DNA from 3 places in the Escherichia albertii genome. Region 1 is predicted to be linked to each of the others. Evidence: predicted binding sites of a transcription regulator. Region 1 holds the regulator's gene; each other region holds the start of a gene.
What was found. Region 1 encodes CRP, which controls carbon source genes, mostly activating them, when cyclic AMP is high. Its sites were predicted from a motif close to ATGTGANNNNNNTCACAT; they were not measured.
Positions count from the first base shown of each region.

Region 2: the regulator CRP is predicted to act here: its motif matches at 3,842-3,859, upstream of cytR (DNA-binding transcriptional regulator CytR).
Region 3: the regulator CRP is predicted to act here: its motif matches at 2,730-2,747, upstream of ldtB (L,D-transpeptidase).

Region 1 covers NZ_CP117568.1:2,484,522-2,494,998, reverse strand. Annotated here, with positions in the region: gene pabA (aminodeoxychorismate synthase component 2) at 1-125, shown strand, start outside; gene argD (bifunctional acetylornithine/succinyldiaminopimelate transaminase) at 211-1,431, shown strand; gene PS053_RS12190 (YccS/YhfK family putative transporter) at 1,541-3,631, opposite strand; gene crp (cAMP-activated global transcriptional regulator CRP) at 3,682-4,314, opposite strand; gene PS053_RS12180 (OsmC family protein) at 4,616-5,020, shown strand; gene PS053_RS12175 (phosphoribulokinase) at 5,075-5,944, opposite strand; gene PS053_RS12170 (YheU family protein) at 5,998-6,216, opposite strand; gene PS053_RS12165 (hydrolase) at 6,210-7,232, opposite strand; gene PS053_RS12160 (ABC transporter ATP-binding protein) at 7,232-9,145, opposite strand; gene kefG (glutathione-regulated potassium-efflux system ancillary protein KefG) at 9,282-9,833, shown strand; gene kefB (glutathione-regulated potassium-efflux system protein KefB) at 9,833-10,477, shown strand, end outside.
Region 2 covers NZ_CP117568.1:3,193,521-3,203,997, forward strand. Annotated here, with positions in the region: gene hslU (HslU--HslV peptidase ATPase subunit) at 1-1,021, opposite strand, end outside; gene hslV (ATP-dependent protease subunit HslV) at 1,031-1,561, opposite strand; gene ftsN (cell division protein FtsN) at 1,654-2,616, opposite strand; gene cytR (DNA-binding transcriptional regulator CytR) at 2,708-3,733, opposite strand; gene priA (primosomal protein N') at 3,889-6,087, opposite strand; gene rpmE (50S ribosomal protein L31) at 6,290-6,502, shown strand; gene PS053_RS15630 (YiiX family permuted papain-like enzyme) at 6,563-7,171, opposite strand; gene metJ (met regulon transcriptional regulator MetJ) at 7,388-7,705, opposite strand; gene metB (cystathionine gamma-synthase) at 7,982-9,142, shown strand; gene metL (bifunctional aspartate kinase/homoserine dehydrogenase II) at 9,145-10,477, shown strand, end outside.
Region 3 covers NZ_CP117568.1:4,577,416-4,587,892, reverse strand. Annotated here, with positions in the region: gene ybiV (sugar-phosphatase YbiV) at 18-833, shown strand; gene PS053_RS22225 (ABC-F family ATPase) at 1,033-2,625, opposite strand; gene ldtB (L,D-transpeptidase) at 2,844-3,764, shown strand; gene PS053_RS22215 (anion transporter) at 3,999-5,117, opposite strand; gene mntR (manganese-binding transcriptional regulator MntR) at 5,114-5,581, opposite strand; gene mntS (manganase accumulation protein MntS) at 5,771-5,899, shown strand; gene opgE (phosphoethanolamine transferase) at 6,167-7,750, shown strand; gene ompX (outer membrane protein OmpX) at 7,800-8,315, opposite strand; partial or broken gene PS053_RS22190 (hypothetical protein) at 8,368-8,433, opposite strand; gene rhtA (threonine/homoserine exporter RhtA) at 8,668-9,555, shown strand; gene dps (DNA starvation/stationary phase protection protein Dps) at 9,855-10,358, shown strand.

The DNA.
Region 1 (10,477 bases):
GCGAAACCCGTGAGATTATGGGAATTCGCCATCGCCAGTGGGATCTGGAAGGCGTACAGTTCCATCCAGAAAGTATTCTCAGCGAACAAGGGCATCAACTGCTGGCTAATTTTCTGCATCGCTGATTTGTGGTTGCTATCGGGTGATTTTTTATGCATATTTTGTGATTATAATTTCACATTGGTTTATGCGTAACAGGGTGATCATGAGATGGCAACTGAACAAACAGCAATTACACGTGCGACTTTCGATGAAGTGATCCTGCCGATTTATGCACCGGCGGAGTTTATTCCAGTAAAAGGTCAGGGCAGCCGAATTTGGGATCAGCAGGGCAAGGAGTACATCGATTTCGCGGGGGGGATTGCGGTGACGGCGTTAGGCCATTGCCATCCGGCGCTGGTGGAAGCGTTAAAAACCCAGGGGGAAACGCTATGGCATATCAGTAACGTTTTCACCAATGAACCGGCGCTGCGTCTTGGGCGTAAACTGATTGAGGCAACGTTTGCCGAACGCGTAGTGTTTATGAACTCCGGCACGGAAGCTAACGAAACAGCCTTTAAACTGGCACGCCATTACGCCTGTGTGCGCCATAGCCCGTTCAAAACCAAAATTATTGCCTTCCACAACGCTTTTCATGGTCGTTCGCTGTTTACCGTCTCGGTGGGCGGGCAGCCCAAATATTCCGACGGCTTTGGGCCAAAACCGGCAGACATCATCCACGTTCCCTTTAACGATCTCCACGCAGTAAAAGCCGTGATGGATGATCATACCTGCGCGGTCGTTGTTGAGCCGATTCAGGGAGAGGGCGGCGTGACGGCAGCGACGCCAGAATTCTTGCAAGGCTTGCGCGAGTTGTGCGATCAGCATCAGGCATTATTGGTGTTTGATGAAGTGCAGTGCGGGATGGGGCGGACCGGCGATCTGTTTGCCTATATGCACTATGGCGTGACGCCGGATATTTTGACCTCTGCGAAAGCCTTAGGCGGCGGCTTCCCGATTAGCGCCATGCTGACTACGGCAGAAATTGCTTCTGCGTTTCATCCGGGTTCTCACGGTTCAACCTACGGCGGTAATCCGCTGGCCTGTGCGGTGGCGGGCGCGGCCTTTGATATCATCAATACGCCGGAGGTGCTGGAAGGTATTCACGCGAAACGCCAGCGTTTTGTTGACCATTTGCAGAAGATAGATCAGCAGTACGATGTGTTTAGCGATATTCGCGGTATGGGGTTGTTGATTGGCGCTGAGCTGAAACCACAGTACAAAGGTCGGGCGCGTGATTTCCTGTATGCGGGCGCTGAGGCTGGCGTCATGGTGTTGAATGCCGGCCCCGATGTAATGCGCTTTGCACCGTCGCTGGTGGTGGAAGACGCTGATATCGACGAAGGGATGCAACGTTTTGCCCGCGCCATGGCGAAGGTGGTTGGGGCGTAAAACGGACCCAGGCCTGATAAGACGCAGCTTGCGTCGCATCAGACAAAAGGTGTCGGATGCGGCGTGAACGCCTTATCCGACCTACGGTTTGCTCCAGGCAATGAATTGATTACGCCTTCGAATCCCGCAACTTGCGGTTCAACCAAATCCCGTGATGCGGTCGCTGTCGCCACGCCATCGACGAAATGGTGTGCATGGTGTTCAGATGACCAATAACCCGCTGTAAATGCTGTTCCAGCGTACCTGCCGCACCTTCGTGCGGCTGCATCTCCGGCGCATCCATAATATTGGTATCGCCAGAACTTCCCGGTTCGTCATACTCCAGCCGCTGTTGACAACGCTGAATGGCAATTTCACAAGACTGCAAATATTCTTGTGCCAGCTCCGGCGGTAATGTCCGATGTTCCCGCGCCAGTGTAGTCATGGCATTAATATGCTCAACAATAAACTGACTGTGCGTTACCCACAGTTTCATATCGGCCAGGTAATGGCTGTTAAATGCGGGTTCCTGCATCGCCTGATTTAATGAGTTATAGAGGGTGTTATGCGCTTGATTCACCCGCATTCGCTGCCAGGCCAGTGGTGTAGGTTGTGGATCTTTACTCAGAATCAGACGAATCGCTTCCTGATAGGTTTCTAAAGCATCATGGGCGTTTTTCCGCAATAAGCCGCTCTGCCATTGCGGCCACAGCCAGACCGTGCCACCGAAAGCAATCAAACAACCAATAATGGTATCGATAAGACGAGGAATGATGTACTGCTCGCCGTTCAGCCACAGCAATTGCAGGGTATACACGGCGGTAATGGTAAAACCGACCGTCGCCCAGCCGTAGTTTTTGCGCAATATCAGATAGCTGGCGAGCGTGGTGAGTAGCATCAGCGTCAGGGTGTAGCCTTCCGGTATTTTGAAGTGCAGCGCCACGCCTGCAATGATTAACCCAACGACAGTTCCGACGGAACGATTCACAATCCGCAAGCGAGTCGCACCATAGCCATTTTGCGTTACCAGCAACACGGTCATCAGGATCCAGTACGATTTCGGTAAATGCAAAGCAGTTCCCATCAAGCTGGCAACGCTTAACATCACGCTCAGTCGTCCGGCATTACGCAACGCCGGAGACTTCAATGAGAGATAGCTTTTCAACGCCGGGAGTAAAGGCATCCGGCGTTGTTTATCGGCCAACAGGTCGCGAGCATAAAGCGGCCTTTGCGTACGCAACACGCGGGCAATGCGACTGAAATGCCAGTAACAGAACTGCCCTACGGGGTTATCCGGGTGCTGGCGGGCAATTTTCTCCAGTGCGCCAATTTGCTTTTCCATCGTAAAACGTGTTGGCAGGCGATGGTAAAGAATGTCATCAGCCAGTACGCGCAGACGAGTGGCGACGGTTTGCGCATTCCAGCGGATAACCTCTTCAGCATGGCTACGCTCGACCAGCTTTTGCACCTCTTCAGGTTGATGCAAACTGACCGAAATATGCTCCTGTAAGTCCAGCGCTTCCTGGAAAATACGCAGCATCCGCTTGTAATCGGTATTATTTTGCGCGGAAAGCATATGCATTTGCTGATAGCACTGGGTAATTAAATCAACGGCTTTTTGCTGGCGCACCAGCAGCGGCGGCAATGCTTTTTCAGGATCGGTATGCTGGGTAAGCAGGCTATATTTGGCTTCGCAATAATCTGCCAGTTCACGGTACAGCAAGCTAAGTGACTCGCGTAGCGGTTGTTCGCGCCAGAGCCAGAACCAAAACCAGTTGAACAGCCCGTACCAGAGCGTGCCTAATGCGTAGATAAGCAACGGTTCCCAGACTGGCATGTATCCTGCCAGACTTAAGGTAAAAATGGCAGCCAGCAGCGATGCGGGGAGTAATTTAGCGTGTAAAGGCCCCAGTTCGGCAGTGACGCCAAGCATCAGGGTTAACCCGGTCAGTAGAAAGGGTAGGGGAACATCTTTTGTCAGTAAGAGTTGCGTCAGCAAACTACAGGTAGCAAACAGAGACGCGCCAATGATTAAGCGTTTGAAAAAACGTTTGTGGGGAGTATCAAGCCCCGCGATGTTACAGCAGGCAGGAACCAGGGAGAAGAGAAGACCAAATCTTAACTCACCAAGCATTAACCCAACGGCCACGGGCAAACATAGCACCAGCGTTTGGCGTAGTGCATAGTTGATATCGGGATGATAAATCAGTCTGCGCCACATCGGGTTAAACAAAATGGCGCGCTATTCAGTAACGCGCCACTCCGACGGGATTAACGGGTGCCGTAAACGACGATGGTTTTACCGTGTGCGGAGATCAGATTTTGATCTTCCAGCATCTTCAGGATGCGCCCTACGGTTTCACGGGAACAGCCGACAATCTGACCGATTTCCTGGCGAGTAATTTTGATTTGCATACCGTCCGGGTGAGTCATGGCATCAGGCTGTTTGGCCAGATTCAGCAGCGTCTGCGCGATGCGACCTGTAACGTCAAGGAACGCCAGGTTGCCCACTTTCTCTGAAGTGACTTGCAGACGACGCGCCATCTGTGCAGAGAGACGCATCAGAATATCCGGGTTTACCTGAATCAGTTGGCGAAATTTTTTGTATGAAATTTCAGCCACTTCACAGGCTGTTTTCGCACGTACCCATGCGCTACGCTCCTGGCCTTCTTCAAACAGGCCCAGTTCGCCAATAAAATCACCCTGATTCAGATAGGAGAGGATCATTTCTTTACCCTCTTCGTCTTTGATCAGCACTGCCACAGAGCCTTTAACGATGTAGTACAGCGTTTCCGCTTTTTCACCCTGGTGAATAAGCGTGCTCTTGGATGGGTACTTATGAATGTGGCAATGAGACAAGAACCATTCGAGAGTCGGGTCTGTTTGCGGTTTGCCAAGCACCATGCGCGGTTATCCTCTGTTATAAGCTTTCTCCAGAGCCAGATAACGCCGCTGTCTCTGGATTGCCGAAATATGCTTCCCGCTACCTGGGAAGGGGCTATCAACTGTACTGCACGGTAATGTGACGTCCTTTGTATACATGCAGTACATCAATGTATTACTGTAGCATCCTGACTGTTTTAGCATAGCTTTCGCCTTGTGTCTCCTGGTGTCTCGCTTCAGCATGACCCAGGTCGCCTTCCGTTGCGCGATTTGGTCAGTACGCGTACTCTGTCAGGAAAATTGATGCAATGGAGTTCCAATTATGCAAGCGCGTGTGAAGTGGGTCGAAGGGTTAACTTTTCTGGGCGAATCCGCCTCTGGTCACCAGATTTTAATGGACGGCAATTCTGGCGATAAAGCCCCCAGTCCGATGGAAATGGTGTTGATGGCGGCAGGTGGTTGTAGTGCCATTGATGTGGTGTCTATTCTGCAAAAAGCGCGTCAGGATGTGGTCGATTGTGAAGTAAAACTGACCTCTGAACGCCGCGAAGAGGCGCCACGCCTGTTTACGCACATTAATCTGCATTTTATTGTCACTGGTCGTGACTTAAAAGACGCAGCGGTTGCGCGTGCGGTGGATCTCTCAGCCGAAAAGTATTGCTCGGTGGCGCTAATGCTGGAAAAAGCAGTGAATATTACCCATTCGTATGAAGTGGTTGACGCGTGATTTCATGATTAAAGTATGAAGCCGGATAATATTCTATCCGGCTTCAAAAGTGAGTTACTCGATTTTCTTCCCTTCCATCAAGCGTTGTACCAGCGGCAGCATAATTAACTCCATTGCCAGACCCATTTTGCCGCCTGGCACTACTAATGTATTGATGTGAGAAATGAATGAACCCTGCAACATCGCCAGCAGCCAGGGGAAATCAATACCTTCCAGATTACGGAAATGGATCACCACAAAGCTTTCATCCAGCGACGGGATACCTTTTGCCGCGAACGGATTTGAGGTGTCGACAGTGGGAACGCGCTGGAAGTTAATATGGGTGCGGGAAAACTGCGGCGTGATGTAGTTGATATAGTCTTCCATTGAACGCACAACTGAGTCCATTACCGCCTCTCGTGAGTGCCCGCGCTCGCTGGTGTCGCGAATGAGCTTTTGAATCCACTCAAGGTTAACGATAGGCACCACGCCGACCAGTAAATCCACATGTTGCGCAACGTTATGCTGTGGCGTGACTACGCCGCCGTGTAAACCTTCATAAAACAGGACATCAGTGGGTTCCGGCAGCGGTTGCCACGGAGTGAATGTCCCCGGCACCTGATTCCACGGTACCGCTTCATCGTAGGTGTGCAGATATTTACGAGATTTCCCTTTACCGCTCTGACCGTATTCAATGAAGGTCTGTTCCAGCAGGCCGAAATCGTTAGCCTCGGGGCCGAAGTAACTGATATGCCGCCCGGCATCGCGCGCTTTGCGGATCGCCATGTCCATTTCCGGGCGGGTATAGCGGTGAAAACTGTCGCCTTCCACTTCGGCTGCATGCAGATTTAACTGCGCGAATATTTTGCGAAACGCGAGGCTGGTGGTGGTGGTCCCCGCGCCGCTGGATCCTGTTACCGCAATGACCGGATGTTTGGCAGACATAGTAACTCCATGACTTAGCTATCATTATTATCTCGTCCGCCGACGGTTGCAGGTTATTCGCGAAACTGACTGCGCGGCATGATATTGACCGTTTCGTGCAGTTCCGACCACACCAGCACCGCTTCTCCGCACTGTAGCTGGCGTTTGACGTCGGCGACTTTCTGTTCAAGTGTGCGCTCATGTTCACCATAATCGGTGCCTTCACGTAACACAAAGCTTTCAATTAAATTTTCCAGCGTTTCGGGGGAGAGGTCTTGCCAGGGAATCAACATGATTTCGCCTCCAGATACGTTGATAACCAGTCAGGAATGCGTGACTCGAGCCACATTTTCGGGTGGAATAACGTACCGCCAATGAAGCCGACGTGACCGCCATGTTCAGTCAGTTGATACTCCACCTGAGGAGGTAAATTTTCCGGTTTCGGGATCACCTGATGATCCATAAACGGATCGTCTTTGGCGTGAATAATCAGCGTCGGTTTGGCTATCCGATTGAGCATCGGCATGGCGCTACATTGACGATAATAGTCGATAGCGTCAGCGTAGCCGTGAATTTTGGCGGTGATCAGATCGTCAAATTCACGAATGCGACGTACCGATTTTAACTGCGCGAGATTAATCGGTAGCGTACCGGGGTAGGCCGCCAGTTTGCGCGCAGCATTGGCTTTTAACAGGTTCAGCAAGTAACGCTGATACACGCGGGAAAAGCCCTTTTCCATATGATAACTACAGGCTTCCAGCATAAACGGCGCGGAGACAATCACTGCCGCATCAATCGGGAGATCATTGCCTTCTTTAGCCAGCAAACAGGCCAGCATATTACCACCGAGCGAATAGCCGACGGCAGCCGTTGGCGCATGACCAAACTCGCGTTGCAGCCAGCGTAAAAACCAGTTGGCGTCTTCGGTTTCTCCCGAATGGTAAATGCGGTGCATACGGTTTGGTTCACCGCTGCAGCCGCGAAAATGCATCACCACGCCCAGCCAGCCGCGCTTTTTCGCCGCCTCGACCAGACCATGCGCATAAGGGCTATTGAGGCTGCCTTCCAGCCCGTGAAACACAACCAGACGCGGTTTATATTGCGCCTGTGCGGGATCTTCACTCCACGCGAGATCGACAAAATCGCCGTCGGGCAGTTCCAGCCGCTGCCAGTACGGGGTGAATTTCACCTGACGACGAAACAGACGCGGCAGCATGGTTTGCAGATGGCAATTACTGAAACCGCGCATGGGGGTGAACTCAGCACTGCTGCTGGCGTCGTTGAGATCGGTTGCCGTTATCTGCGCCATCAGTTGCTTTGGCCTTCCTGCAGCATCTGCTCAAGTTGTTCCTGGGCTTCCAGCCACGCCATTTCACACTCTTCCAGTCTGGATTTGGCGCGGGCTTGTTGTTGCAGGCAGTCGGTCAGTTCTGCTTTACGGCTCTGGTCGTACAGTTCGCTGTCGGCAAGTTTCTCTTCCGCCTGCATCAGTTGCGTGTTTAGCGCCTCCATCTCTTTTTCCAGACGAGCAATCTCTTTACGCAGGGGCTGAGTTTGCGCACGTAATTCTGCTTCCCGACGCTTCTGATCTTTACGCGCCTGGGCGCTGTTGGCGTTCTCTTTCGGCGCTTCGTCGGTTTGAGTTTCCTGTTTTTGTACGTCGCTCAACCACTGTTGATAATCTTCCAGATCGCCGTCAAACGGTTCGACTTTACGATCGTGAACCAGATAGAGATCGTCAGTAGTGGAACGCAGCAAATGGCGGTCGTGCGAAACGACGACCAGCGCGCCTTCAAATTCGATCAACGCTTCGGTGAGTGCCTGGCGCATGTCGAGGTCGAGGTGGTTGGTCGGTTCGTCGAGCAGCAACAGATTCGGACGTTGCCAGACGATCAGCGCCAGTACCAGGCGGGCTTTTTCCCCACCGGAGAAGCGGCGCGTTTCTTCCGTTACTTTATCGCCCTGGAAACCAAAGCCGCCGAGGTAATCACGCAGTTTTTGCTCCAGCTCTTGCGGCGCTAAACGTGCCAGATGTTGAATAGGTGATTCGTCGGCGCGCAGATACTCCAGTTGATGCTGGGCGAAGTAGCCGAGTTTGATCCCTTTCGCCAGACCAATTTCACCGCTGACTGGCGCCAGCTCTCCAGCTAACAGTTTGATTAATGTTGATTTACCTGCGCCGTTGCGGCCTAACAGACCAATGCGCGAACCCGGTACCAGATTCAGTTTTATCGAATCGAGAATAATGCGATCGCCATAGCCTGCGCTGACTTTTTCCATCTTCAACAACGGATTTGGCAGGCTTTCCGGTGCGCGGAAGCTAAAGCGGAACGGGTTGTCGACGTGCGCGGGAGCAATCAACTCCATACGCTCGAGCATCTTAATGCGGCTTTGGGCCTGTTTTGCTTTAGTGGCTTTGGCGCGGAAACGATCGATGTAACTTTGCAGATGTGTCACGCGCTCTTGCTGGCTTTCGTACATCGCCTGTTGTTGCGCCAGACGGGTAGCGCGCTGTACTTCAAAGGAGCTGTAGTTACCGGTGTACTCGAACATATTTTGCTGTTCGATATGAATGATTTTATCGACGATCGGATCGAGAAAGTCACGGTCGTGGGAGATCAGGATCAATGTACCCTGATAGCTCTTCAGCCATTTTTCCAGCCAGATAACGGCATCGAGATCGAGGTGGTTTGTCGGTTCGTCGAGCAGCAGTAAGTCTGAACGGCAAATCAGCGCCTGAGCGAGGTTAAGGCGCATACGCCAGCCACCGGAGAAATCGCTCACCGGACGCTCCAGTTGCTCATTGCTGAAACCGAGGCCGTGCAGCAGGCTGGCGGCGCGGGAACGAATACTCCACGCGTCGATAGCGTCCAGCTTGCCGTGAATGGTGGCAATGGCGTGCCCGTCGTTACGTTCGTTGGCGTCGTGGAGTTGTGCTTCCAGTTGGCGATATTCGCGGTCGCCATCAATGACATATTCCAGCGCTGCTTGGGGTAGTGCAGGTGTTTCCTGATTCACCCACGCCAGTTGCCAGCTACCAGGGAAGGTGTAGCTGCCGCCGTCGGCGCTGATTTCATTTTTCAGCAATGCGAGCAGGGTAGATTTACCGCAGCCGTTTTTACCCACCAGGCCGACTTTCTGACCAGGGTTAATGGTGGCGGTGGCATTATCCAGCAGGACGCGCACGCCGCGACGAATTTGTAACGAGGAGAAAACAATCATAAGGCGCCGTATGTTCAGACTATGTTAAATTATCATTATGATAATGTAGTGTATGGGCGAGCTGCCGCACCGGGCGCAATGGTAGCCCAAAACAGCGACGCGACACAAAACACAAAACCATACCGGGAGGGGGATGATGTCTCAGCCAGCGAAAGTTTTGCTGCTGTATGCCCATCCGGAATCTCAGGACTCGGTGGCAAACCGGGTGCTGCTTAAACCGGCTACGCAGCTCAGCAATGTTACCGTGCACGACCTTTACGCGCACTATCCCGACTTTTTTATTGATATCCCCCGTGAGCAGGCATTGCTGCGCGAACACGAGGTGATTGTTTTTCAGCATCCTCTTTATACCTACAGCTGCCCGGCGTTACTGAAAGAGTGGCTGGATCGGGTGTTAAGCCGTGGTTTTGCCAGCGGGCCGGAAGGAAATCAACTGACGGGAAAGTACTGGCGCAGTGTGATCACCACCGGCGAGCCGGAAAGTGCCTATCGCTATGACGCGTTAAATCGTTATCCGATGAGCGATGTCCTGCGGCCCTTTGAATTGACGGCGGGCATGTGTCGGATGCACTGGTTAAGCCCCATCATTATTTACCGGGCGAGACGGCAAAGCGCACAGGAGCTGGCGAGTCATGCCAGAGCCTACGGTGACTGGCTGGCAAATCCGCTCCCTGCGGGAGGTCGCTGATGGAAGGTTCCGATTTTTTACTCGCGGGAGTGTTGTTTCTCTTCGCGGCGGTGGTTGCGGTGCCATTAGCATCGCGGCTGGGCATTGGCGCTGTGTTGGGATATTTGCTGGCAGGGATTGCGATTGGCCCGTGGGGGCTTGGGTTTATTAGCGACGTCGATGAGATCCTCCACTTTTCGGAGCTCGGCGTGGTGTTCCTGATGTTTATCATCGGTCTGGAGTTGAATCCCTCCAAACTTTGGCAACTACGGCGTTCGATTTTTGGCGTAGGCGCGGCACAGGTGCTGTTAAGCGCGGCGTTGCTGGCGGGATTATTGATACTGACGGATTTCTCCTGGCAGGCGGCGGCGGTGGGGGGCATTGGCCTTGCGATGTCTTCAACCGCAATGGCGTTGCAGCTGATGCGTGAGAAAGGGATGAATCGCAGCGAATCTGGACAGCTAGGTTTTTCGGTTTTGCTGTTTCAGGATCTGGCGGTGATCCCGGCACTGGCATTAGTGCCGTTGTTGGCGGGATCGGCAGATGAGCATTTCGACTGGATGAAGGTCGGTATGAAGGTGCTGGCGTTTGTCGGCATGCTGATTGGCGGGCGCTATTTGTTACGTCCGGTATTTCGTTTTATTGCGGCTTCCGGCGTGCGGGAA
Region 2 (10,477 bases), 710 kb from region 1:
CGAAGTCGCTGGTGGTCAGTGCCTGCAATTCAACGCGGATCGGCAGACGACCTTGCAGTTCCGGGATCAGGTCAGACGGCTTCGCAATCTGGAATGCGCCAGAAGCGATAAACAGAATGTGGTCGGTTTTGACCATCCCGTGTTTGGTGGAAACGGTACAACCTTCTACCAGCGGTAGCAGGTCGCGCTGAACGCCTTCACGGGAAACATCCGGGCCGGAGGATTCGCCGCGCTTACAGATTTTGTCGATTTCGTCGATAAACACGATCCCGTGCTGCTCAACAGCGTCGATAGCATCTTGTTTCAGCTCTTCCGGGTTCACCAGTTTCGCTGCTTCTTCTTCAATCAGCAGCTTCATGGCGTCTTTGATTTTTAGCTTACGCGCTTTTTGCTTCTGACCGCCCAGGTTCTGGAACATGGACTGTAACTGGCTGGTCATCTCTTCCATTCCCGGAGGCGCCATAATTTCAACGCCCATCGGTGCGGCGGCAAGATCGATTTCGATTTCTTTGTCATCGAGCTGGCCTTCGCGCAGTTTTTTGCGGAATGCCTGACGGGCAGCGGAAGGTTCCTGCTGCTGTTCGGTCTGTCCCCAGTTGTTTTTAGCTGGCGGGATCAGCACGTCGAGAATACGTTCTTCTGCCAGCTCTTCAGCGCGATAGCGGTTTTTCTCGATGGCTTGTACACGCACCATTTTCACTGCGGCGTCAGTCAGATCGCGGATAATAGAATCCACTTCCTTACCGACATAGCCTACTTCGGTGAATTTGGTTGCTTCGACTTTGATGAATGGCGCATTAGCCAGTTTCGCCAGACGACGGGCGATTTCGGTTTTACCGACGCCGGTCGGGCCGATCATCAGGATATTTTTTGGGGTGACTTCATGGCGCAACTCTTCGTTGAGCTGCATGCGGCGCCAGCGGTTACGCAGTGCAATCGCCACAGAACGCTTGGCGTTGTCCTGGCCGATGATGTGCTTATCCAGTTCGCTGACGATTTCGCGTGGGGTCATTTCAGACATGGGAGATCCTTACGCTTTGTAGCTTAATTCTTCGATGGTGTGGAAATGGTTGGTATAGATGCAAATATCGCCTGCAATATCCAACGCCTTTTCAGCAATTTCACGAGCGCTAAGTTCTGTGTTTTCTAACAGCGCACGCGCCGCAGCCTGGGCGTAAGGACCGCCGGAGCCGATAGCAATAAGATCGTTTTCTGGCTGCACTACGTCACCGTTACCGGTGATGATGAGCGAAGCGGTTTCGTCCGCGACCGCCAGTAATGCTTCAAGTTTGCGTAACATGCGATCGGTGCGCCAGTCTTTCGCCAGCTCAACGGCGGCTTTGACCAGATGGCCCTGATGCATTTCCAGCTTACGTTCAAACAGTTCGAACAACGTGAAGGCATCCGCCGTGCCGCCGGCAAAGCCTGCGATCACTTTATCGTTATACAGGCGGCGAACTTTTTTTACGTTGCCTTTCATTACGGTGTTACCCAGTGTGGCCTGACCATCACCGGCGATTACCACGTGGCCATTACGGCGTACGCTTACTATAGTTGTCACGAGCAGACCCCTTGGTTAGGAATACAGAATCCAAACCCCGCACAATAGTGCGGGGCATAATGAGAGTATAGATGGGGGAGATTTTGAGGGTTTCAACCCCCGGCGGCGAGCCGAATGCAGTTTGTATGACCCGCCATCTTCAAACGGTTGAGGGTGCTATCTGCGTTCTCTTTGCCTTTCACCGGGCCAATGACCACACGATTCCAGCCATTGTTGGTGGTAATTTTTGAATCAAAGCCTTCAAACGCTAGCTGAGCACGTACCGTCTCTGCCTGTTCTGCGCCTCTGAACGAACCGCACTGTACCATCCAGCGGCGTTCGTCTTTTTTCTCTGCCGTTGGTTTTGGTGCGTCCGCGGCGCGGGCAACAGGCGCAGCTTGCTGTTGTTTCGGCTGCGAGGCGGTGGTGTGCGCAGGCGTTTGCAGCAGATCCTGATACGGCTGCTGAGTGGAAGCCGGTTTAGATTGACGCGGTTGCGACTGTACCTGCGCGGTTTGCGATGTACGCGTCTGCTGCTGCCAGCTTTGCTCTGTCGTACGCGGCTGTTGGGCCAGACGTTGTTGTTCCGCAAACTGCTGCGCCTGACGCTGGCGTTGCAGCGTTTGCTGACGCTGTGCCGGCGTTTGTTCGTTCCACGGGACCTCAACCAACTGAGTCGGCTGCTGACGCATATCTGCCTGCATTTGCTCAAGAAGCTGGCGTTGTTCCGGGGTCAGTTGTTCCGGGTTTTTTACTTCTCCGCCCGCAGAAGGTTCTGTTGGCGCGCGTACACCAGGCTGGCGACTTTCCAGCTCTTTAATGTAGCGCCAGCGCTCTTCCGGCTTCGGCGGTAACCCGTTTCCGGTCACTTTCTGGCTTTGCAGCGTCTCGGACTCTTCTTTCTTGTGATGCGTAATGAAGTACAGACCACCGATAAAGGTCACAAGGACGGCGGCAGCAATAGCGACCATTGCGGGAGAAACCGCAGGCATGTTTCGTTGCTTTTTCCGTGAGGTGCTCTTTTTTCGCCGCGAAGGTGCCTGTTGGCTGCGGCGTACATAATCTCGTTGTGCCACTATCGTTTCGCTGTATTTATTCGTTCGTCAGCCCGCCATGTTACTTAAGCGGCGGGCCTTTGACCAGTCGCGTAGGCCTTAAAGGTTTACTTTAAGTTAACGCGCGTGTTGATCCCCGGATAATAAGTTCGCAGTCCATTAAACGTGATCCACTGCCGACTATTTGTCCTTGCATTTGATCAAGCAATAACAGCATAGCCTCCCGACCAATTTCATAACGTGGTTGCGCGATGGTTGTTAGCGGAGGATCGCTAAATTGCGTCAGGTCTATGTTATCGAAACCAATTATAGAAAGGTCTTCGGGGACTTTCAGCCCCTGACGCTTGGCCTGCGAAAGTGCGCCGAGTGCCATTACATCGCTATGGCAGAAGACTGCGGTAGGCGGTTGTGGAAGGTCGAGTAATTGCTGCATAGCTTTGCTTCCGGCTTCGAAGGAGAAGTCACCCCGGGCAATATAATGCGGGTCAACCATAATGCCGCAACGCCGCAGCGCCTGAACGTAGCCTTGCAGGCGGTAATGACACAGCGGCATTTCTTCGGGACCAGCAATACAACCAATCCGTTTATGTCCCTGTTCATACAGATAATTTACTGCATTAAAAGCAGCGGTCAGATTGTCGATATGAACCGTAGGCAGTTCCAGCTCCGGTGCGAATTCGTTCGCCATCACCATCGGCGGCAGATTACGTTGTTCCTCAATGCTGGCATCAAACGGTAGCCTTGAACCCAGCAGCAACATGCCATCAATTTGCTTGGTGATGATCAAATCGATAAAGGTTTTTTCCTGCTGATTCTGATGGGCGCAGTCGCCAATCAGCACCAGATATCCGTGGCTTGCCGCTGTGACTTCGATACCGCGAATAATTTCGCTAAAGAAGGGATCGCAGATATCCGGGACAATCACCAGAATGGTTCGGGATTCATTACGTTTGATGTTGCGCCCCATTGGCTGCGGAAAATAACCCACTTCCCGGGCCGCTTTTTCTACCCGACTACGGGTGGCCTGAGAGACTTTGTCGGGGTTCATTAACGCTCGGGAGACGGTGGCCGTTGAGACTTTTGCCTTCAGAGCAACATCTTTCATCGTCGCTGCAGTTTCCTGCTTCTTCGCTTTCACTCTCACTCCTCGCCTGGCACATCAGGCGCAGTACTTCCATGTTGCTTTCACATCGGCAACATTTTTAGCAGATAGCGCGTGAAAACGGTTACAGAATTTTCATGAAAAGTGTGATGAATATTAAATTTTTCGATCCGCCTCGCATCGTGAGCGATTTAACCCTCAATAGGATCGACATCCAGCACCCATTTCACTTTTCGTGAATCGGGTATTGTATTGATAAGCGCTAATGTGCCGTTGATGATGTGCTGCAAGCGCACGCGGGAAGGGTGCTGCAACAAGATTTGCCAGCGCCAGCGACCGCCTCGTTTAGGGGCCAGTGCCGGAACCGGACCGAGAACCCACAGTTTGTCATCCGCCAGCGGGCTGGAGAGGATCAGATTACGCAGTTGCTGCAAGAACAGCGGCGCGTGCTGATTGTTATGATCTTCCGCGCGTACAATCACATGGCTGGTCCACGGCGGTAGTTGCATCATCCGTCGCTCAGCAAGCGCCTGTTCAGCGAAAGCGTCGTAGCCTTTATACAGCAACGTTTGCAACAGAGGATGTTCAGGATGGTGTGTTTGCAGCACCACTTCGCCCTGTTTACCCGCACGCCCGGCACGCCCGGCGACCTGAGTGTAAAGCTGGGCAAAACGTTCCGCCGAGCGGAAATCCGCAGAAAACAGCGCACCGTCCACGTCCAGTAATGCCACCAGCGTCACATCCGGGAAGTGGTGGCCTTTCGCCAACATTTGCGTGCCAATCAAAATCCGTGCACCACCGCGGTGTACTTCCGCCAGTTGCTGTTCCAGCGCGCCTTTGCGGCTGGTGGTGTCGCGGTCGATACGTGAAATGGGTACGCCAGGGAACAGTGGCGCTAACGTCTGTTCAAGTTGTTCGGTGCCCAGTCCCACCGGCACCAGATGCGTGGAGCCGCAGGAGGGGCACTGGCGCGGCACCGGACGCTGACTATCGCAATGATGACAGCGCAGATGCTGTTGTGCCTGATGCAACGTGTAGTAGTGATCGCAGCGCGGACATTCGGCAATCCAGCCACAATCATGGCACAGCAACGCAGGCGCAAAACCCCGACGATTAAGAAAAAGAATGACCTGATTGTCGGCTTGTAAATGTTGGCGCATACGGGTGATCAACGCCGGAGCCAGCCCCGCCTGTACCTTCTGACCTTTTAAATCCAGCACGTGTTGAATTGCCGGACGCGCATTCCCCGCCCTACGGGTCAGGCGCAGCAGACGGTATTTTTTCTGCTGTACATTACATAACGTTTCCAGTGCGGGCGTTGCGGAGCCAAGAATAATCGGGATTTGCTCGCTGTGCGCACGATACACCGCCAGGTCGCGGGCATGATAGCGCCAGCCTTCCTGTTGTTTGTAGGAACTGTCGTGCTCTTCATCGATAACAATCACGCCGAGATTTTTAAATGGCGTAAACAGCGCGGAGCGGGTGCCGATAACAATCGCCGCCTCGCCATTTTTCGCTTTCAGCCACGCCGAAAGGCGCTCGCTGTCGTTCAGGCCGGAATGCAGAACTTCTACTGGCGCATTAAACCGTTCACGAAAACGGGCGATAGTTTGCGGCGTCAGGCCGATTTCCGGCACCATCACCAGCGCCTGTTTGCCCTGAGCGAGTACATTTTCCAGGACGCTCAGATAAACCTCTGTTTTACCGGAGCCGGTAACGCCCGCCAGCAGCCAGGCAGAGAAGGTATCCGCCGTGCTATGGATGGCGCCAACGGCGGTGGCCTGTTCGGTATTCAATCGCAATCGCTCACCAGAAACGGCATAGTTTGTGCGCCAGTCGCTAAACTCTGGTGTTTCACTTGCTAAATCACACAGACCTTTTTTGCGCAGCGCCTGCAACGCGGCATCATTAAATTCAAGTTCCGCAACCTGGTCACGCCAGATTTTCCCTTGTCGCAATGCTGCCAGTGCCTGTTGCTGCTTTGGCGAGCGTTTCAGGCTGTTAATATCCACCGCCTGACCTTGTTCAGTAGCAAACCAGTACCACATCGGCGCGTTCGCTGCAGGCCGCCCCTGGCGCAATAAAATCGGCAAGGCATGAAACAATACATCGCCAATTGGATGATGATAGTAATCCGCAGCCCACAGCAGTAATCGCCAGACGGAGTGAGTAAACACCGGTTCAACGTCCAGCACGTCTACCACCGCTTTTAGTTCATTGAGCGGCAACTCGCTGATATCGCTAACTGACACCACAATCCCGATGCGCTCCTGCTGTTTGCCAAACGGCACGCGTACGCGACACCCGGCTTTAACTGTCATGCCTTCTGGTAGCAGATAGTCAAAGGTACGAGGAAGCGGAACGGGCAAGGCAACGTGGGCAACGGGCATAGCATCATCCTGGCTTGAAATTCGGTGGAACAGTATACACATTGCCGCAGAGGAGTGCGGATCAGTTTGCATACGCTGGTTAATTTCTGTATGATTCGGCGCCTTTGATGCGAAATGATCGTGTCAAACTATACTTTAAACATCGCGTGGTGTCTGGCGTTAGGGCTGGAAGAGCGACGCGGCCTTAAACCGAGGTTTTCCCATGAAAAAAGATATTCACCCGAAATACGAAGAAATTACTGCAACCTGCTCTTGCGGTAATGTGATGAAAATCCGCTCCACCGTTGGTCATGACCTGAACCTCGACGTGTGCAGCAAGTGCCACCCGTTCTTCACTGGCAAACAGCGTGATGTTGCTACCGGTGGCCGTGTTGACCGCTTCAACAAGCGTTTCAACATCCCGGGCAGCAAATAAGACCGGATTTCCGAAAAAAGCGCCGTATGGCGCTTTTTTTGTGCCTGAAATTTCGTCATATCACCAGGAAAACAGCGGCCACTCTTTGGCGACTGTGGTGAGTTGTGGCGCATCGAAAACGGCCTGTGGCGAGACCACCGTTTCCTCAAGCGGAATATTTTTACCGTAGCGTTCTTTGAGTTTTGCCTGAACCTGCGGGTTACTAAGGTCGAACTCTTTCAGCTTTTGCTGTTCGCCCACACGCATTCCCAGCGCATTCTGATAAACCTTCCACACCACTTCCGAACAGTACTGGCGATCGTCGCTCCACGAGAAACTGAAATCATAAGGTTTACCGAGATAACGTTTTGTCGTTTGCGCTAGTTTTTGCTGTTGCTCGGCATTTAGCCCGCCTTTAACGCGACGCACGATGTACTTGCTATCTTCACCGTGGGCGATCCACTGTTTCAGCGGGGTATATTTTACCGGGCCGACGGCTTCAAAGACGTAGGGCTGTTTGTTGCGTATCACCAGCATACCGGTGTGGCTGTAATCGGAATGGGTAGCCAGTTGGATCGCTTTACTTTGCGACGAGCGAGAAATTTGAAAGATGATGTCGCCGGTTTGCGGTTGCCAGGCAAGGGCTGGTGCGGAAACCAGCAGGCTGAGAATGAGTAGCCTGTATTTCATAGTTAAACGTCCATGTATAAAAAAGCGGTGGGTTAGAGCAGAGCCGCTGACAACGTGCTCGTTGTTTATGCCGGATGCGGCGTGAACGCCTTATCCGGGATACAAAATCAGTAAATTCAACAGGTTTTGTAGGCCTGATAAGCGTAGCGCATCAGGCGATTTTGCCTTTGTCAGCAGATGCAGCGGCTGGTTAACCCCACGCCGCTCTTTTCAGCTTTAGTATTCCCACGTCTCCGGGTTAATCCCCATCTCACGCATGATCTCTTTTGCTGCTTCCGGGATTTCGTCGTTGCGCTCTTTACGCAGGTCGGCATCATCCGGCAGAGGTTGCCCGGTAAAGGCATGCAGAAACGCTTCACACAGCAGCTCGCTGTTGGTCGCGTGACGCAGGTTGTTCACCTGACGACGCGTGCGTTCATCGGTGAGGATTTTTAACACCTTCAGAGGAATGGAAACCGTAATTTTTTTGACTTGTTCACTCTTCTTGCCGTGCTCAGCGTATGGGCTGATATATTCGCCGCTCCATTCAGCCATGAGATACTTAATCCTCTTCGTCAATAAATTGAGACCAGACCACCCAATTAATGTGGGTACTGACCATAAACCCGCATAGTTTACCGTACAGGCGCCACTGTGACATCGTGTAATGCGCCTGTCGGCGTGATAATGCATATAATTTTAACGGCTATTTGGGATTTGCTCAATCTATACGCAAAGAAGTTTAGATGTCCAGATGTGTTGACGTCTATTGGCGCAGTGTTTACTCTGGTGGCTGACTTTTCACCGACAAAGCCCAGGGAACTTCATCAAATGACGCGTAAACAGGCCACCATTGCAGTGCGTAGCGGGTTAAATGACGACGAGCAGTATGGTTGTGTTGTCCCGCCAATCCATCTTTCCAGCACCTATAACTTTACCGGATTTAATGAACCGCGCGTGCATGATTACTCGCGTCGCGGCAACCCGACGCGCGATGTGGTCCAGCGTGCGCTGGCAGAACTGGAAGGCGGAGCTGGCGCGGTGCTGACGAATACCGGCATGTCAGCCATTCACCTGGTGACCACTGTCTTTTTGAAGCCGGGCGATCTGCTGGTTGCGCCGCACGACTGCTATGGCGGCAGCTATCGCCTGTTTGACAGCCTGGCGAAGCGCGGGTGTTACCGTGTGTTGTTTGTTGATCAAAGTGATGAGCAGGCATTGCAGGCAGCACTGGCGGAAAAACCGAAACTGGTACTGGTAGAAAGCCCAAGTAATCCGTTGTTACGCGTCGTGGATATTGCGAAAATCTGTCATCTGGCAAGGGAAGTCGGGGCGGTGAGCGTGGTGGATAACACCTTCTTAAGCCCGGCATTACAAAATCCACTGGCATTGGGCGCCGATCTGGTGTTGCATTCATGCACTAAATATTTGAACGGTCACTCTGATGTAGTGGCTGGCGTGGTGATTGCCAAAGAGCCGGATGTGGTCGCCGAACTGGCCTGGTGGGCAAACAATATTGGCGTGACGGGCGGCGCGTTTGATAGCTATTTGCTGCTGCGTGGTCTACGAACGCTGGTGCCGCGTATGGAACTGGCCCAGCGTAATGCGCAGGCGATTGTGAACTATCTGCAAACCCAGTCGCTGGTGAAAAAACTGTATCATCCGTCGCTGCCGGAAAATCAGGGGCATGAAATTGCCGTGCGCCAGCAAAAAGGCTTTGGCGCAATGTTGAGTTTTGAACTGGATGGCGATGAGCAGACGCTGCGTCGTTTCCTGAGCGGGCTGTCGTTATTTACGCTGGCGGAATCATTAGGGGGAGTGGAAAGTTTAATCTCTCACGCCGCAACCATGACACATGCGGGCATGGCGCCAGAAGCGCGTGCTGCCGCCGGGATCTCCGAGACGCTACTGCGTATCTCCACCGGTATTGAAGATGGCGAAGATTTAATTGCCGACCTGGAAAATGGCTTCCGGGCTGCAAACAAGGGGTAAAAATGAGTGTGATTGCGCAGGCAGGGGCGAAAGGTCGTCAACTGCATAAATTTGGTGGCAGTAGTCTGGCTGATGTGAAGTGTTATTTACGCGTCGCGGGCATTATGGCGGAGTACTCTCAGCCCGACGATATGATGGTGGTTTCTGCCGCCGGTAGCACCACTAACCAGTTGATTAACTGGTTGAAACTCAGCCAGACCGATCGTCTCTCTGCGCATCAGGTTCAACAAACATTACGTCGTTATCAGTGCGATCTGATTAGCGGCCTGTTACCCGCCGAAGAAGCCGATAGCCTCATTAGCGCCTTTGTCAGCGATCTTGAGCGCCTGGCGGCGCTGCTCGACAGCGGTATCACTGACGCGGTATATGCAGAAGTGGTGGGGCACGGTGAAGTGTGGTCGGCGCGCCTGATGTCTGCGGTACTTAACCAACAAGGACTGTCTGCGACCTGGCTTGATGCCCGCGAATTTTTACGCGCTGAACGCGCCGCGCAACCACAGGTTGATGAAGGGCTTTCTTATCCGTTGCTGCAACAATTATTGGTGCAACATCCGGGCAAACGTCTGGTGGTGACCGGGTTTATCAGCCGCAACAACGCGGGGGAAACGGTGCTGCTGGGGCGCAACGGTTCTGACTATTCGGCAACGCAAATTGGTGCGCTGGCGGGCGTTTCCCGCGTAACCATCTGGAGCGATGTTGCCGGGGTATATAGTGCCGACCCGCGTAAAGTGAAAGATGCTTGCCTGCTGCCGTTGCTGCGTCTTGATGAAGCCAGCGAACTGGCGCGTCTGGCGGCCCCCGTTCTTCATGCCCGTACCTTACAGCCCGTTTCTGGCAGCGAAATCGATCTGCAACTGCGCTGTAGCTACACGCCGGATCAAGGCTCCACGCGCATTGAACGTGTGCTGGCCTCCGGTACTGGCGCGCGTATTGTTACCAGTCATGATGATATCTGTTTGATTGAGTTTCAGGTGCCAGCCAGCCAGGATTTCAAACTGGCGCATAAAGAAATCGACCAGATCCTGAAACGCGCGCAGGTACGTCCACTGGCAGTGGGCGTACACAACGACCGCCAGTTGCTGCAATTTTGCTACACCTCAGAAGTCGCCGACAGTGCACTGAAAATCCTCGACGAAGCAGGATTACCTGGTGAACTGCGTTTGCGTCAGGGGCTGGCGTTGGTGGCGATGGTTGGGGCAGGGGTCACCCGTAATCCGCTGCATTGCCACCGTTTCTGGCAGCAACTGAAAGGTCAGCCGGTCGAATTTACCTGGCAGTCGGATGACGGTATCAGTCTGGTGGCGGTACTGCGCACCGGTCCGACCGCAAGTCTGA
Region 3 (10,477 bases), 2.1 Mb from region 1:
GAGCCAGGAGCACACCTATGAGCGTAAAAGTTATCGTCACAGATATGGACGGTACTTTTCTTAACGACGCCAAAACGTACAATCGGACACGTTTTATGGCGCAGTATCAGGAACTGAAAAAACGCGATATTGAGTTCGTTGTCGCCAGCGGTAACCAGTATTACCAACTCATTTCCTTCTTTCCCGAACTAAAGAATGAGATCTCTTTTGTGGCGGAAAACGGCGCACTGGTTTATGAACACGGTAAGCAGCTTTTTCACGGTGAACTCACCCGACATGAATCACAAATTGTCATTGGTGAGTTGTTGAAAGATAAACAACTGAATTTTGTCGCCTGTGGTCTGCAAAGTGCTTACGTCAGCGAGAATGCACCGGAATCATTCGTTGCATTGATGGCAAAACACTACCATCGTCTGAAACCTGTAAAGGATTATCAGGAGATTGATGACGTGCTGTTCAAGTTTTCGCTCAATTTGCCGGACGAACAAATCCCGTTAGTGATCGACAAACTGCACGTGGCGCTCGACGGCATTATGAAACCCGTCACCAGCGGTTTTGGCTTTATCGATTTGATTATTCCTGGCTTACATAAAGCAAATGGCATATCGCGTTTATTAAAACGCTGGGATCTGTCGCCGCAAAATGTGGTAGCCATTGGTGACAGCGGTAATGACGCAGAGATGCTTAAAATGGCGCGTTATTCTTTTGCCATGGACAATGGCGCGGAAAATATAAAAAAAATCGCCCGTTACGCTACCGATGATAATAATCATGAAGGCGCGCTGAATGTGATTCAGGCAGTGCTGGAAAATAAACCGCCGTTTACTCTTTGATAATTGCCAATTCAGTTTATTGAGAAAATGCACGCCATTATGCCGGATGCGGCGTGACCGCCTTATCCGGCCTACAAAATTTTGCAGATTCAATACATTGCGACACACTGCCAGGCCTGGTAAACGTAGCGCATCAGGCAATTTTGTATTTGTCATCAGTTTCAGTAGCCCTGAGCATATCAGGGCTACTGATAATAACTTACTCGACTCCTTTACTACGCAGGTAATCTTCGTAATTACCGCTAAAGTCGATCACACGTTCTGGCGTAATTTCCAGAATACGCGTCGCCAGCGAGCTAACGAACTCACGGTCATGAGAAACGAAAATCAGCGTGCCCTGGTACAGTTCCAGCGCCATGTTCAGCGACTCAATGGATTCCATATCCAGGTGGTTGGTCGGTTCGTCCATGATCAGAATATTCGGTTTCTGCATCATTAACTTACCAAACAACATACGACCTTTTTCGCCACCGGAGAGCACTTTAGCAGGCTTTTTGATATCGTCCTGGCTGAACAGTAAACGACCGAGAATGCTACGCACTGCCTGCTCATCATCGCCTTCCTGCTTCCACTGACTCATCCATTCGAATACCGTCAGGTCATTATCGAACTCATATTCGTGGTCCTGCGCATAGTAACCGATGCGCGCATTCTCAGACCATTTTACGGTGCCGCTGTCCGGTTGCAGATCGCCCACCAGCGTTTTCAACAGTGTGGATTTACCAACGCCGTTGGTGCCCAGTACGGCCAGTTTTTCCCCCACTTCCAGCAGCAGGTTGATATTTTTAAACAGCGGACCGTTATCAAACCCTTTGGTCAACCCTTCTATTTCAAGTGCATTACGGAACAGTTTCTTATCCTGCTCAAAGCGGATGAACGGGTTCTGACGGCTGGAGACTTTCACTTCTTCCAGTTTGATCTTATCAATCTGACGCGCGCGCGAAGTCGCCTGACGTGATTTCGAGGCATTGGCGCTAAAGCGGCTAACGAAGGATTGCAGCTCGGCAATCTGTGCTTTCTTCTTGGCGTTATCGGCCAGCAGGCGTTCACGCGCCTGAGTCGCCGCCGTCATGTACTCATCGTAATTGCCCGGGTAAACGCGCAGTTCGCCGTAATCCAGGTCCGCCATGTGGGTACAAACCATGTTAAGGAAGTGACGGTCGTGCGAAATGATAATCATGGTGCTATCACGCTCGTTCAGCACCTGCTCCAGCCAGCGAATGGTGTCGATGTCCAGGTTGTTGGTCGGTTCGTCGAGCAGGAGAATGTCCGGGTCGGCAAACAACGCCTGCGCCAGCAGCACACGCAACTTCCAGCCAGGCGCAACTTCGCTCATCGGGCCGTAGTGTTGCTCCACTGGAATACCCACGCCAAGCAACAGTTCACCGGCGCGAGCTTCCGCAGAGTAACCGTCCATTTCGCCGTATTTCACTTCCAGATCGGCTACCTTATAGCCATCTTCTTCGCTCATTTCCGGCAAAGCATAGATGCGGTCGCGCTCCTGCTTCACTTCCCACAACTCTTTATGCCCCATGATCACCGTATCCAGCACGGTGTACTCTTCAAAGGCAAATTGATCCTGACGCAATTTACCAATGCGCTCATTTGGATCGATAGAAACGTTGCCCAGCGTCGGCTCAAGGTCGCCGCCGAGGATCTTCATAAAGGTGGATTTACCACTACCGTTGGCGCCAATCAGGCCGTAACGGTTGCCGCCGCCAAATTTGACGGAAATGTTTTCAAACAACGGCTTACTGCCGAACTGCATGGTGACGTTACTGGAAACTAACACAGGCGTATCCTGAAAAGAGATATGACAAACCGCGTATTATGCCACAAGTCTGAATTAAGATCCTGTTCGCCGCGTAAGGACTACACTCAAGTTAAAGGCAAAAAATGTGATTTCGTACACATCTGATTTCACTGTTAGCTGGAATGAACATATAATGCGCTTCCAATACTCTAATATTCTCAACCTAATGGCCTGCCAGGCACGAAATCTCGCTTAACATGAACATGAAATTGAAAACGTTATTCGCAGCGGCCTTCGCTGTTGTCGGCTTTTGCAGTACCGCCTCTGCGGTAACTTATCCTCTGCCAACCGACGGAAGTCGCCTGGTTGGTCAGAATCAGGTGATCACCATCCCTGAAGGTAACACTCAGCCGCTGGAGTATTTTGCCGCCGAGTACCAGATGGGCCTTTCCAACATGATGGAAGCTAATCCGGGCGTGGACACCTTCCTGCCAAAAGGCGGCACCGTACTGAACATTCCGCAGCAGTTGATCCTGCCAGACACTGTTCATGAAGGAATTGTGATTAACAGCGCAGAGATGCGTCTGTACTACTATCCGAAAGGCACCAACACCGTTATCGTGCTGCCGATCGGGATTGGTCAGTTAGGCAAAGACACGCCTGTTAACTGGACCACCAAAGTAGAGCGTAAGAAAGCAGGCCCGACCTGGACGCCAACCGCCAAAATGCATGCAGAATACCGTGCAGCAGGCGAACCGCTCCCGGCTGTCGTTCCGGCAGGCCCGGATAACCCGATGGGTCTGTACGCACTGTATATCGGTCGTCTGTACGCTATCCACGGCACCAACGCCAACTTCGGTATCGGTCTGCGTGTAAGCCATGGTTGTGTCCGTCTGCGTAACGAAGATATCAAATTCTTGTTCGAGAAAGTGCCTGTTGGTACTCGCGTACAGTTCATTGATGAGCCAGTGAAAGCAACCACTGAGCCTGACGGCAGCCGTTACATTGAAGTCCATAACCCGCTGTCTACCACTGAAGCCCAGTTTGAAGGTCAGGAAATTGTACCAATTACCCTGACGAAGAGTGTGCAAGCAGTGACCAGTCAGCCCGATGTGGACCAGGTTGTCCTGGATCAGGCTATTCAAAACCGTTCCGGGATGCCGGTTCGTCTGAATTAATCTTCTCTGACTAAAATGCAAAAGGCGGACTGATAGTCCGCCTGAAACTACTGATAGCAATACATAATTGCCTGATGCGCTACGCTTATCAGGCCTACGCAGAACCTGCAATATATTGAATCCGCAAGTTTTTGTAGGCCGGATAAGGCGTTAACGCCGCATCCGGCATGAACAAAGCGCGTATTACCAACAATCAGAGGTGGACTAATAATCCGCTTTTTAATTTGTCAGACCTTACCCCGCCGGGAGCATAACGAATAAAACGTATCCCACCAGCACCGCCCACAACAGCATTGGTATCGAATAAAGATGAAAACGCCACCAGATGCGGCGATCGTTCGCCATACGCAGCGCAATTAAATTCGCCAGCGAGCTCGGCAGCAAACCAAAACCTCCCACGTTGACCGCCCATGCCAGTAACAAAGACGGCGGCACATAATTCAGCAGAAGAATAGTACTCGGCACGTTGCTGATGACTTGCGATAAACCAATCGCCGTCAACCATAATCCGGGTTCGGATAAACGCCCCACATTTCCCAGCACGCCCTGTAAAGCAGGAAGCTGCGTCAGTAAATGCACGTCGATAAACATCGCCATAAACACCAGCAACAGCGTCCAGTCAACGCTAAGCACCACGCGACGCGCCAACAGTGCAAAGCCCGCCGCCACAATTGCCAGTCCCCACAGTTCTTGTTTCAACTCCAGCGCCGCCAGAAAGACGATATACAGACCCAGACAACTCCATACCAGACGCGGTTGCCATTCCGGCATTTGCGTACCGGTATGATATTGCAAAGGCTTGCCCGGAAAGCAACACCAGCACAACACCAGTAACGTCAGCATTATCGCCCCAGCCAGCGGCGCCATTTGAGCAATAAAACCAACAAACGAAAGGCCAGAACGTCCCCAGATAAGAATATTTTGCGGATTACCTATTGGCGTCAGCAGCGATCCGGCGTTCACCGCTAACGCCTCAAAAATAATCAACCGGTTAACCGGAATCGCACACAGCTTTTTTAGCGTGATGGTCAGCGGGACAACGATAAACAGTGCGACATCGTTGGTCAGAAACGTAGACAGTAGCGCCGCCGCCAGTACCATAAACATCGCCAGTCGACGTTCGGTCGCAAAGCGGCGCACCATTTTGCGCCCCAGCACATCAAAATAACCGCTTAACTCGACACCTTTCGTCAGCAGCATCAAACCGCTTAAGGTAATGATGGTGTGCCAGTCAATAGCGCCAGCCCAGGATTCAGGCGCGAAGGGAACAAAGAAACTTAATCCAATACCAACGATAATTAATAACTGAAAAAAACGATCGCCTTGCAGGGTGCGTAAAAAGGGAAGACTCATTTGGCACCGTGTTTCTGGGTAAACAGACGAAATGCCTCCAGCGTCTCTTCACTAACATGGTGCTCCATACCTTCCGCATCGCGACGAGCGATCTCCGGGCTAACCCCCAACACCAACAAGAAATTTTCGACTAACTGATGCCGCTCGCGGCTTTCCTGCGCCAGCTTCTCCCCTTCCGCCGTTAAAAACACGCCGCGCCAGGGGATCATTTCGATAAATCCCATAGTGGCTAACCGCTTGAGCATTTTGGCCACTGTAGGTTGCGAAACCCCAAGGCGAGCGGCCATATCGACCTGACGAGCTTCCCCGACTTCTCTTATCAAATCAGAAATTAGCTCAACGTAATCATCGATAAGTTCGCGCCGATGTGCCTCTCTGACCTGACGAAACCCTTCAACGTGCTCTTCCACGTTCACTAACTGCGTCACTTTCTTTGCTGTTGGCGTACCTGCGCGACGACTCATGATGCTTCCTCATTAATTATGGTGACGCATGTATAGCGTTCTCATTACATGCGCACATTGTAAACCAGAGTTGCTAAGGCACAAAAATTTAACGTTTTAGCAATGGCTATATAATATAGCCTGTGCTATATCTGTATGTAATGCAATCATCCCTCATGGATCGGCGGGATTAGCAAGTCAGGAGGTTTTATGAACGAATTCAAGAGGTGTATGCACGTGTTTACTCACTCTCCCTTTAAAGTACGGTTAATGCTGCTTTCTATGTTGTGCGATATGGTCAACAACAAGCCACAGCAGGATAAACCTTCCGATAAATAGCGGCGTCGCGGTACGCCGCTTCACTCCTGTGTATTGCAGGTACAGTATGATGTTGATTGAAAAGCGCCGCTTTTTGTCGGATTTGCTATCTTCTTCGCAAAAGATTTCCACATCAGCAGTTGACCTGAGCAGTCGCTCGCTCTATCTTCTTGCAGCCCTGCGTATATTGCGGCTCGCGGATGCGGACCCTTCCCCTCTTCACGCACTCTGCAGGTATTGACCCTTGACGCCAGGGTGAGCACATGGCGTTTGTTACGATAGTGGCATATGAATTTAACCCTCAAAGAATCACTTGTTACCCGTAGCCGGGTATTTAGCCCGTGGACTGCGTTCTACTTTTTACAGTCGCTATTAATTAATCTCGGCTTAGGTTATCCCTTCAGTTTGCTCTACACCGCCGCGTTTACGGCTATTTTGCTTTTGCTGTGGCGGACATTGCCTCGCGTGCAAAAAGTTCTGGTGGGCATTAGTTCGCTGGTCGCGGCCTGTTATTTTCCTTTTGGTCAGGCTTATGGTGCTCCTAACTTCAATACATTGCTGGCATTGCATTCCACCAATATGGAAGAATCGACCGAAATCCTGACCATTTTTCCGTGGTATAGCTATCTGATCGGGTTATTTATTTTTGCGCTCGGCGTGATTGCCGTCAGGCGAAAAAAAGAGCGCGAAAAAATATGCTGGAATAAATTCGACAGCCTGTGTCTGGTATTCAGCGTGGCCACTTTTTTTGTCGCCCCGCTTCAGAACCTGGCCTGGGGCGGCGTATTTAAACTCAAAGATACGGGGTATCCGGTATTTCGTTTTGCTAAGGATGTCATCGTCAACAATAACGAGGTGATTGAAGAGCAAGAACGGATGGCGAAACTTGCCGGAATGAAAGATACCTGGACGGTCACTGCGGTTAAACCCAAATATCAAACCTATGTCGTCGTCATTGGCGAAAGTGCACGTCGCGATGCCCTCGGCGCCTTTGGCGGTCACTGGAACAATACTCCATTTGCCAGCAGCGTTAACGGTTTGATTTTTGCTGATTACATTGCTGCCAGTGGCTCAACGCAAAAATCGCTCGGCTTAACGCTTAACCGCGTGGTCGACGGTAAACCACAGTTTCAGGATAACTTTGTGACTCTGGCTAACCGCGCAGGCTTTCAGACCTGGTGGTTTTCTAATCAGGGACAAATTGGTGAATACGATACAGCTATTGCCAGTATCGCCAAACGTGCGGATGAAGTGCAATTCCTGAAAGATGGTGATTTTGAAGCGGATAAGAACACCAGAGATGAAGCGTTACTGAAAATGACCGCTCAAGTGTTGGCGGAAGAACATTCGCAACCGCAACTGATAGTTTTACATCTGATGGGCTCGCATCCGCAGGCCTGCGACCGGACACAAGGCAAATATGAAACCTTTGTGCAATCGAAAGAAACGTCTTGTTATCTCTACACCATGACGCAAACGGACGATTTACTGCGTAAGTTGTACGACCAATTGCGCAACAGCGGTAGCAGTTTCTCTATGGTCTATTTTTCCGACCACGGCCTGGCCTTTAAAGAACGCGGAAAAGAAGTGCAATATCTGGCCCATGACGATAAATACCAGCAAAATTTCCAGGTTCCTTTTATGGTCATTTCCAGCGACGATAAAGCGCACAAGGTGATTAAAGCCCGCCGTTCAGCCAATGATTTCTTAGGTTTTTTCTCTCAGTGGACAGGGATCAAAGCGAAGGAAATTAACATCAACTATCCGTTTATTTCCGAAAAGAATGCCGGGCCGATATACATCACCAACTTCCAGTTACAAAAGGTGGATTATAACCATCTCGGAACTGACCTTTTCGACCCCAAATCTTAAGACAAAAAAATCCGCCCCGAGAGGCGGATTTTTTATATCACCGAAATGATTAGAAGCGGTAACCAACACCGGCAATCCAGGTGCCTACATCAACGCTACGAATACGGCTCTGCTCGTAGGAGAAGTCCAGAGCAACGTTTTCGATCGGGTTGAACTGCAGACCTGCGCCATAGGAGAAACCATAGTCGCTGGTGTCGTGTTTGTAAGCCGGGAATTCAGTGGTCTGGAATTTACCATAGCCAACACCAACTACACCATAGATGCTTGCCCAATCGTTGATGCGGTAAGCCGGACCAGCAGTGATGCCATAGTACTGAGTTTTGTTGTAATCACCGGTGCTTGCAGTACGGCTTTTCTCGGTGTAAGTGAAAGAACCGATCACACCCAGCGGGCTGTTGTCTTCTTCATAGCGGTATTTCAGGTTGAAACCGCCCATTTTGTTCATTTTGCCCTGAGCGTCGCTCTGAGCGTAACCGCCAGTTACGGTAGAAGTAGCAGCTACAGAAGTACCTGCGGTGAAAGCCAGAACTGCGGCCAGTGCTGAAAGACATGCAATTTTTTTCATAACCACCTCAAATGTGATTCAAATAAGTCCTAAGCTTTAAATATATCAAAAATTAATGGGAAACTCTTTGCGATTTGTGATGTCTAACGGGCTATTTCGTGTAACAGAACGTTTCCATATAGCGCTATCCATCTAAATTTAAACAATTTTTTTAGTGTTTTGCATAAATATTATGCACATACCCACTATCATTCATCCAGATTATTCCTAATCACCAGACTGATGAATCCATCAATTCTGGCGCATTTTGGTCAAAACAGGGAAAAATTTTTTCAACAAATGCTCAACCAGCCTCGGGTATATCCAGTAAACTCCACGCTTTACCTGACTATACAAACTTATGGGAGAAAGGATGCCTGGTTCATTACGTAAAATGCCGGTCTGGTTACCGATATTAATATTGCTCGTTGCCATGGCGTCTATTCAGGGTGGGGCCTCATTAGCAAAATCACTGTTTCCACTGGTAGGCGCGCCAGGAGTTACCGCACTGCGTCTGGCTCTGGGCACGATGATTCTGATTACGTTCTTTAAGCCGTGGCGGCTGCGTTTTGCCAAAGAACAACGTTTACCCCTGTTGTTTTACGGTGTATCGCTGGGAGGGATGAACTATCTCTTTTATCTCGCCATTCAGACTGTGCCTCTGGGAATTGCGGTAGCGCTGGAATTCACCGGGCCGCTGGCGGTGGCGCTGTTCTCTTCTCGTCGTCCGGTAGACTTCATTTGGGTTGTGCTGGCGGTGCTTGGCCTGTGGTTTCTGCTGCCGTTGAATCAGGATGTTTCTCATGTTGATTTAACCGGTTGTGCACTGGCGCTTGGTGCGGGTGCCTGCTGGGCTATTTATATATTAAGCGGACAGCGTGCAGGCGCTGAACACGGCCCAGCTACGGTGGCGATCGGTTCACTTATTGCAGCGCTTATTTTCGTGCCCATTGGCGCTGTGCAAGCCGGAGAGGCACTCTGGCACTGGTCGGTTATTCCACTGGGTCTGGCGGTCGCCATTCTCTCTACCGCCCTGCCCTACTCGTTAGAGATGATTGCCCTGACCCGCCTGCCGACGCGAACTTTTGGTACGCTGATGAGTATGGAACCGGCAATGGCCGCTATTTCCGGGATGATTTTCCTCGGCGAAACATTAGCGCCGGTACAACTGTTGGCGCTCGGCGCTATCATTGCCGCGTCAATGGGCTCCACCCTGACAGTACGCAAAGAGAGCAAAATAAAAGAATTAGATATTAATTAATTTTACAATTTTGCATGGTTATGCATAACCATGCAAAATATTCCGTTACTCTTCATCCATTGCATCTTTATATTGCTGGCTACACAAAAGCATATTTATTCTGAAAACTCCTGGTAAGCAAATAAATAAGAATTGCTCTTATTTATATATATAACACACTGAATTTATATCATTTTTTATTTTTCACTCTTGTTAGCGCTATTAGTGTGATAGGAACAGCCGCAATAGCGGAACACATAGCTGGTGCTATACTTAGTCTCGTAAATTACTGGGACATAACATCAAGAGGATATGAAATTATGAGTACCGCTAAATTAGTCAAATCAAAAGCGACCAATATGCTTTATACCCGCAACGATGTCTCCGACAGCGAGAAAAAAGCGACAATTGAGTTGCTGAATCGCCAGGTTATCCAGTTCATTGATCTTTCCTTAATCACCAAACAAGCGCACTGGAACATGCGCGGCGCTAACTTTATTGCCGTACATGAAATGCTGGATGGCTTCCGTACCGCTCTGATTGATCATCTCGATACCATGGCAGAACGTGCGGTACAGCTGGGCGGCGTTGCTCTTGGCACCACTCAAGTTATCAATAGCAAAACCCCGTTGAAAAGCTACCCGCTGGACATCCATAACGTTCAGGATCACCTGAAAGAGCTGGCGGACCGTTACGCGATTGTCGCTAACGACGTGCGTAAAGCCATCGGTGAGACAAAAGACGACGACACCGCAGACATCCTGACCGCCGCTTCCCGCGACCTGGATAAGTTCCTGTGGTTTATTGAAGCCAATATCGAATAAATCCATTGCTGAAGAATCAAAGCATGAGTAAAAGCGGCTTCCTGTTCAGGAGGCCGTTTTTTTGTAGCCTCTCTCAACGCACCTTTTTAGTGCAGCCATCAGCCCTTTCCGACTGATAA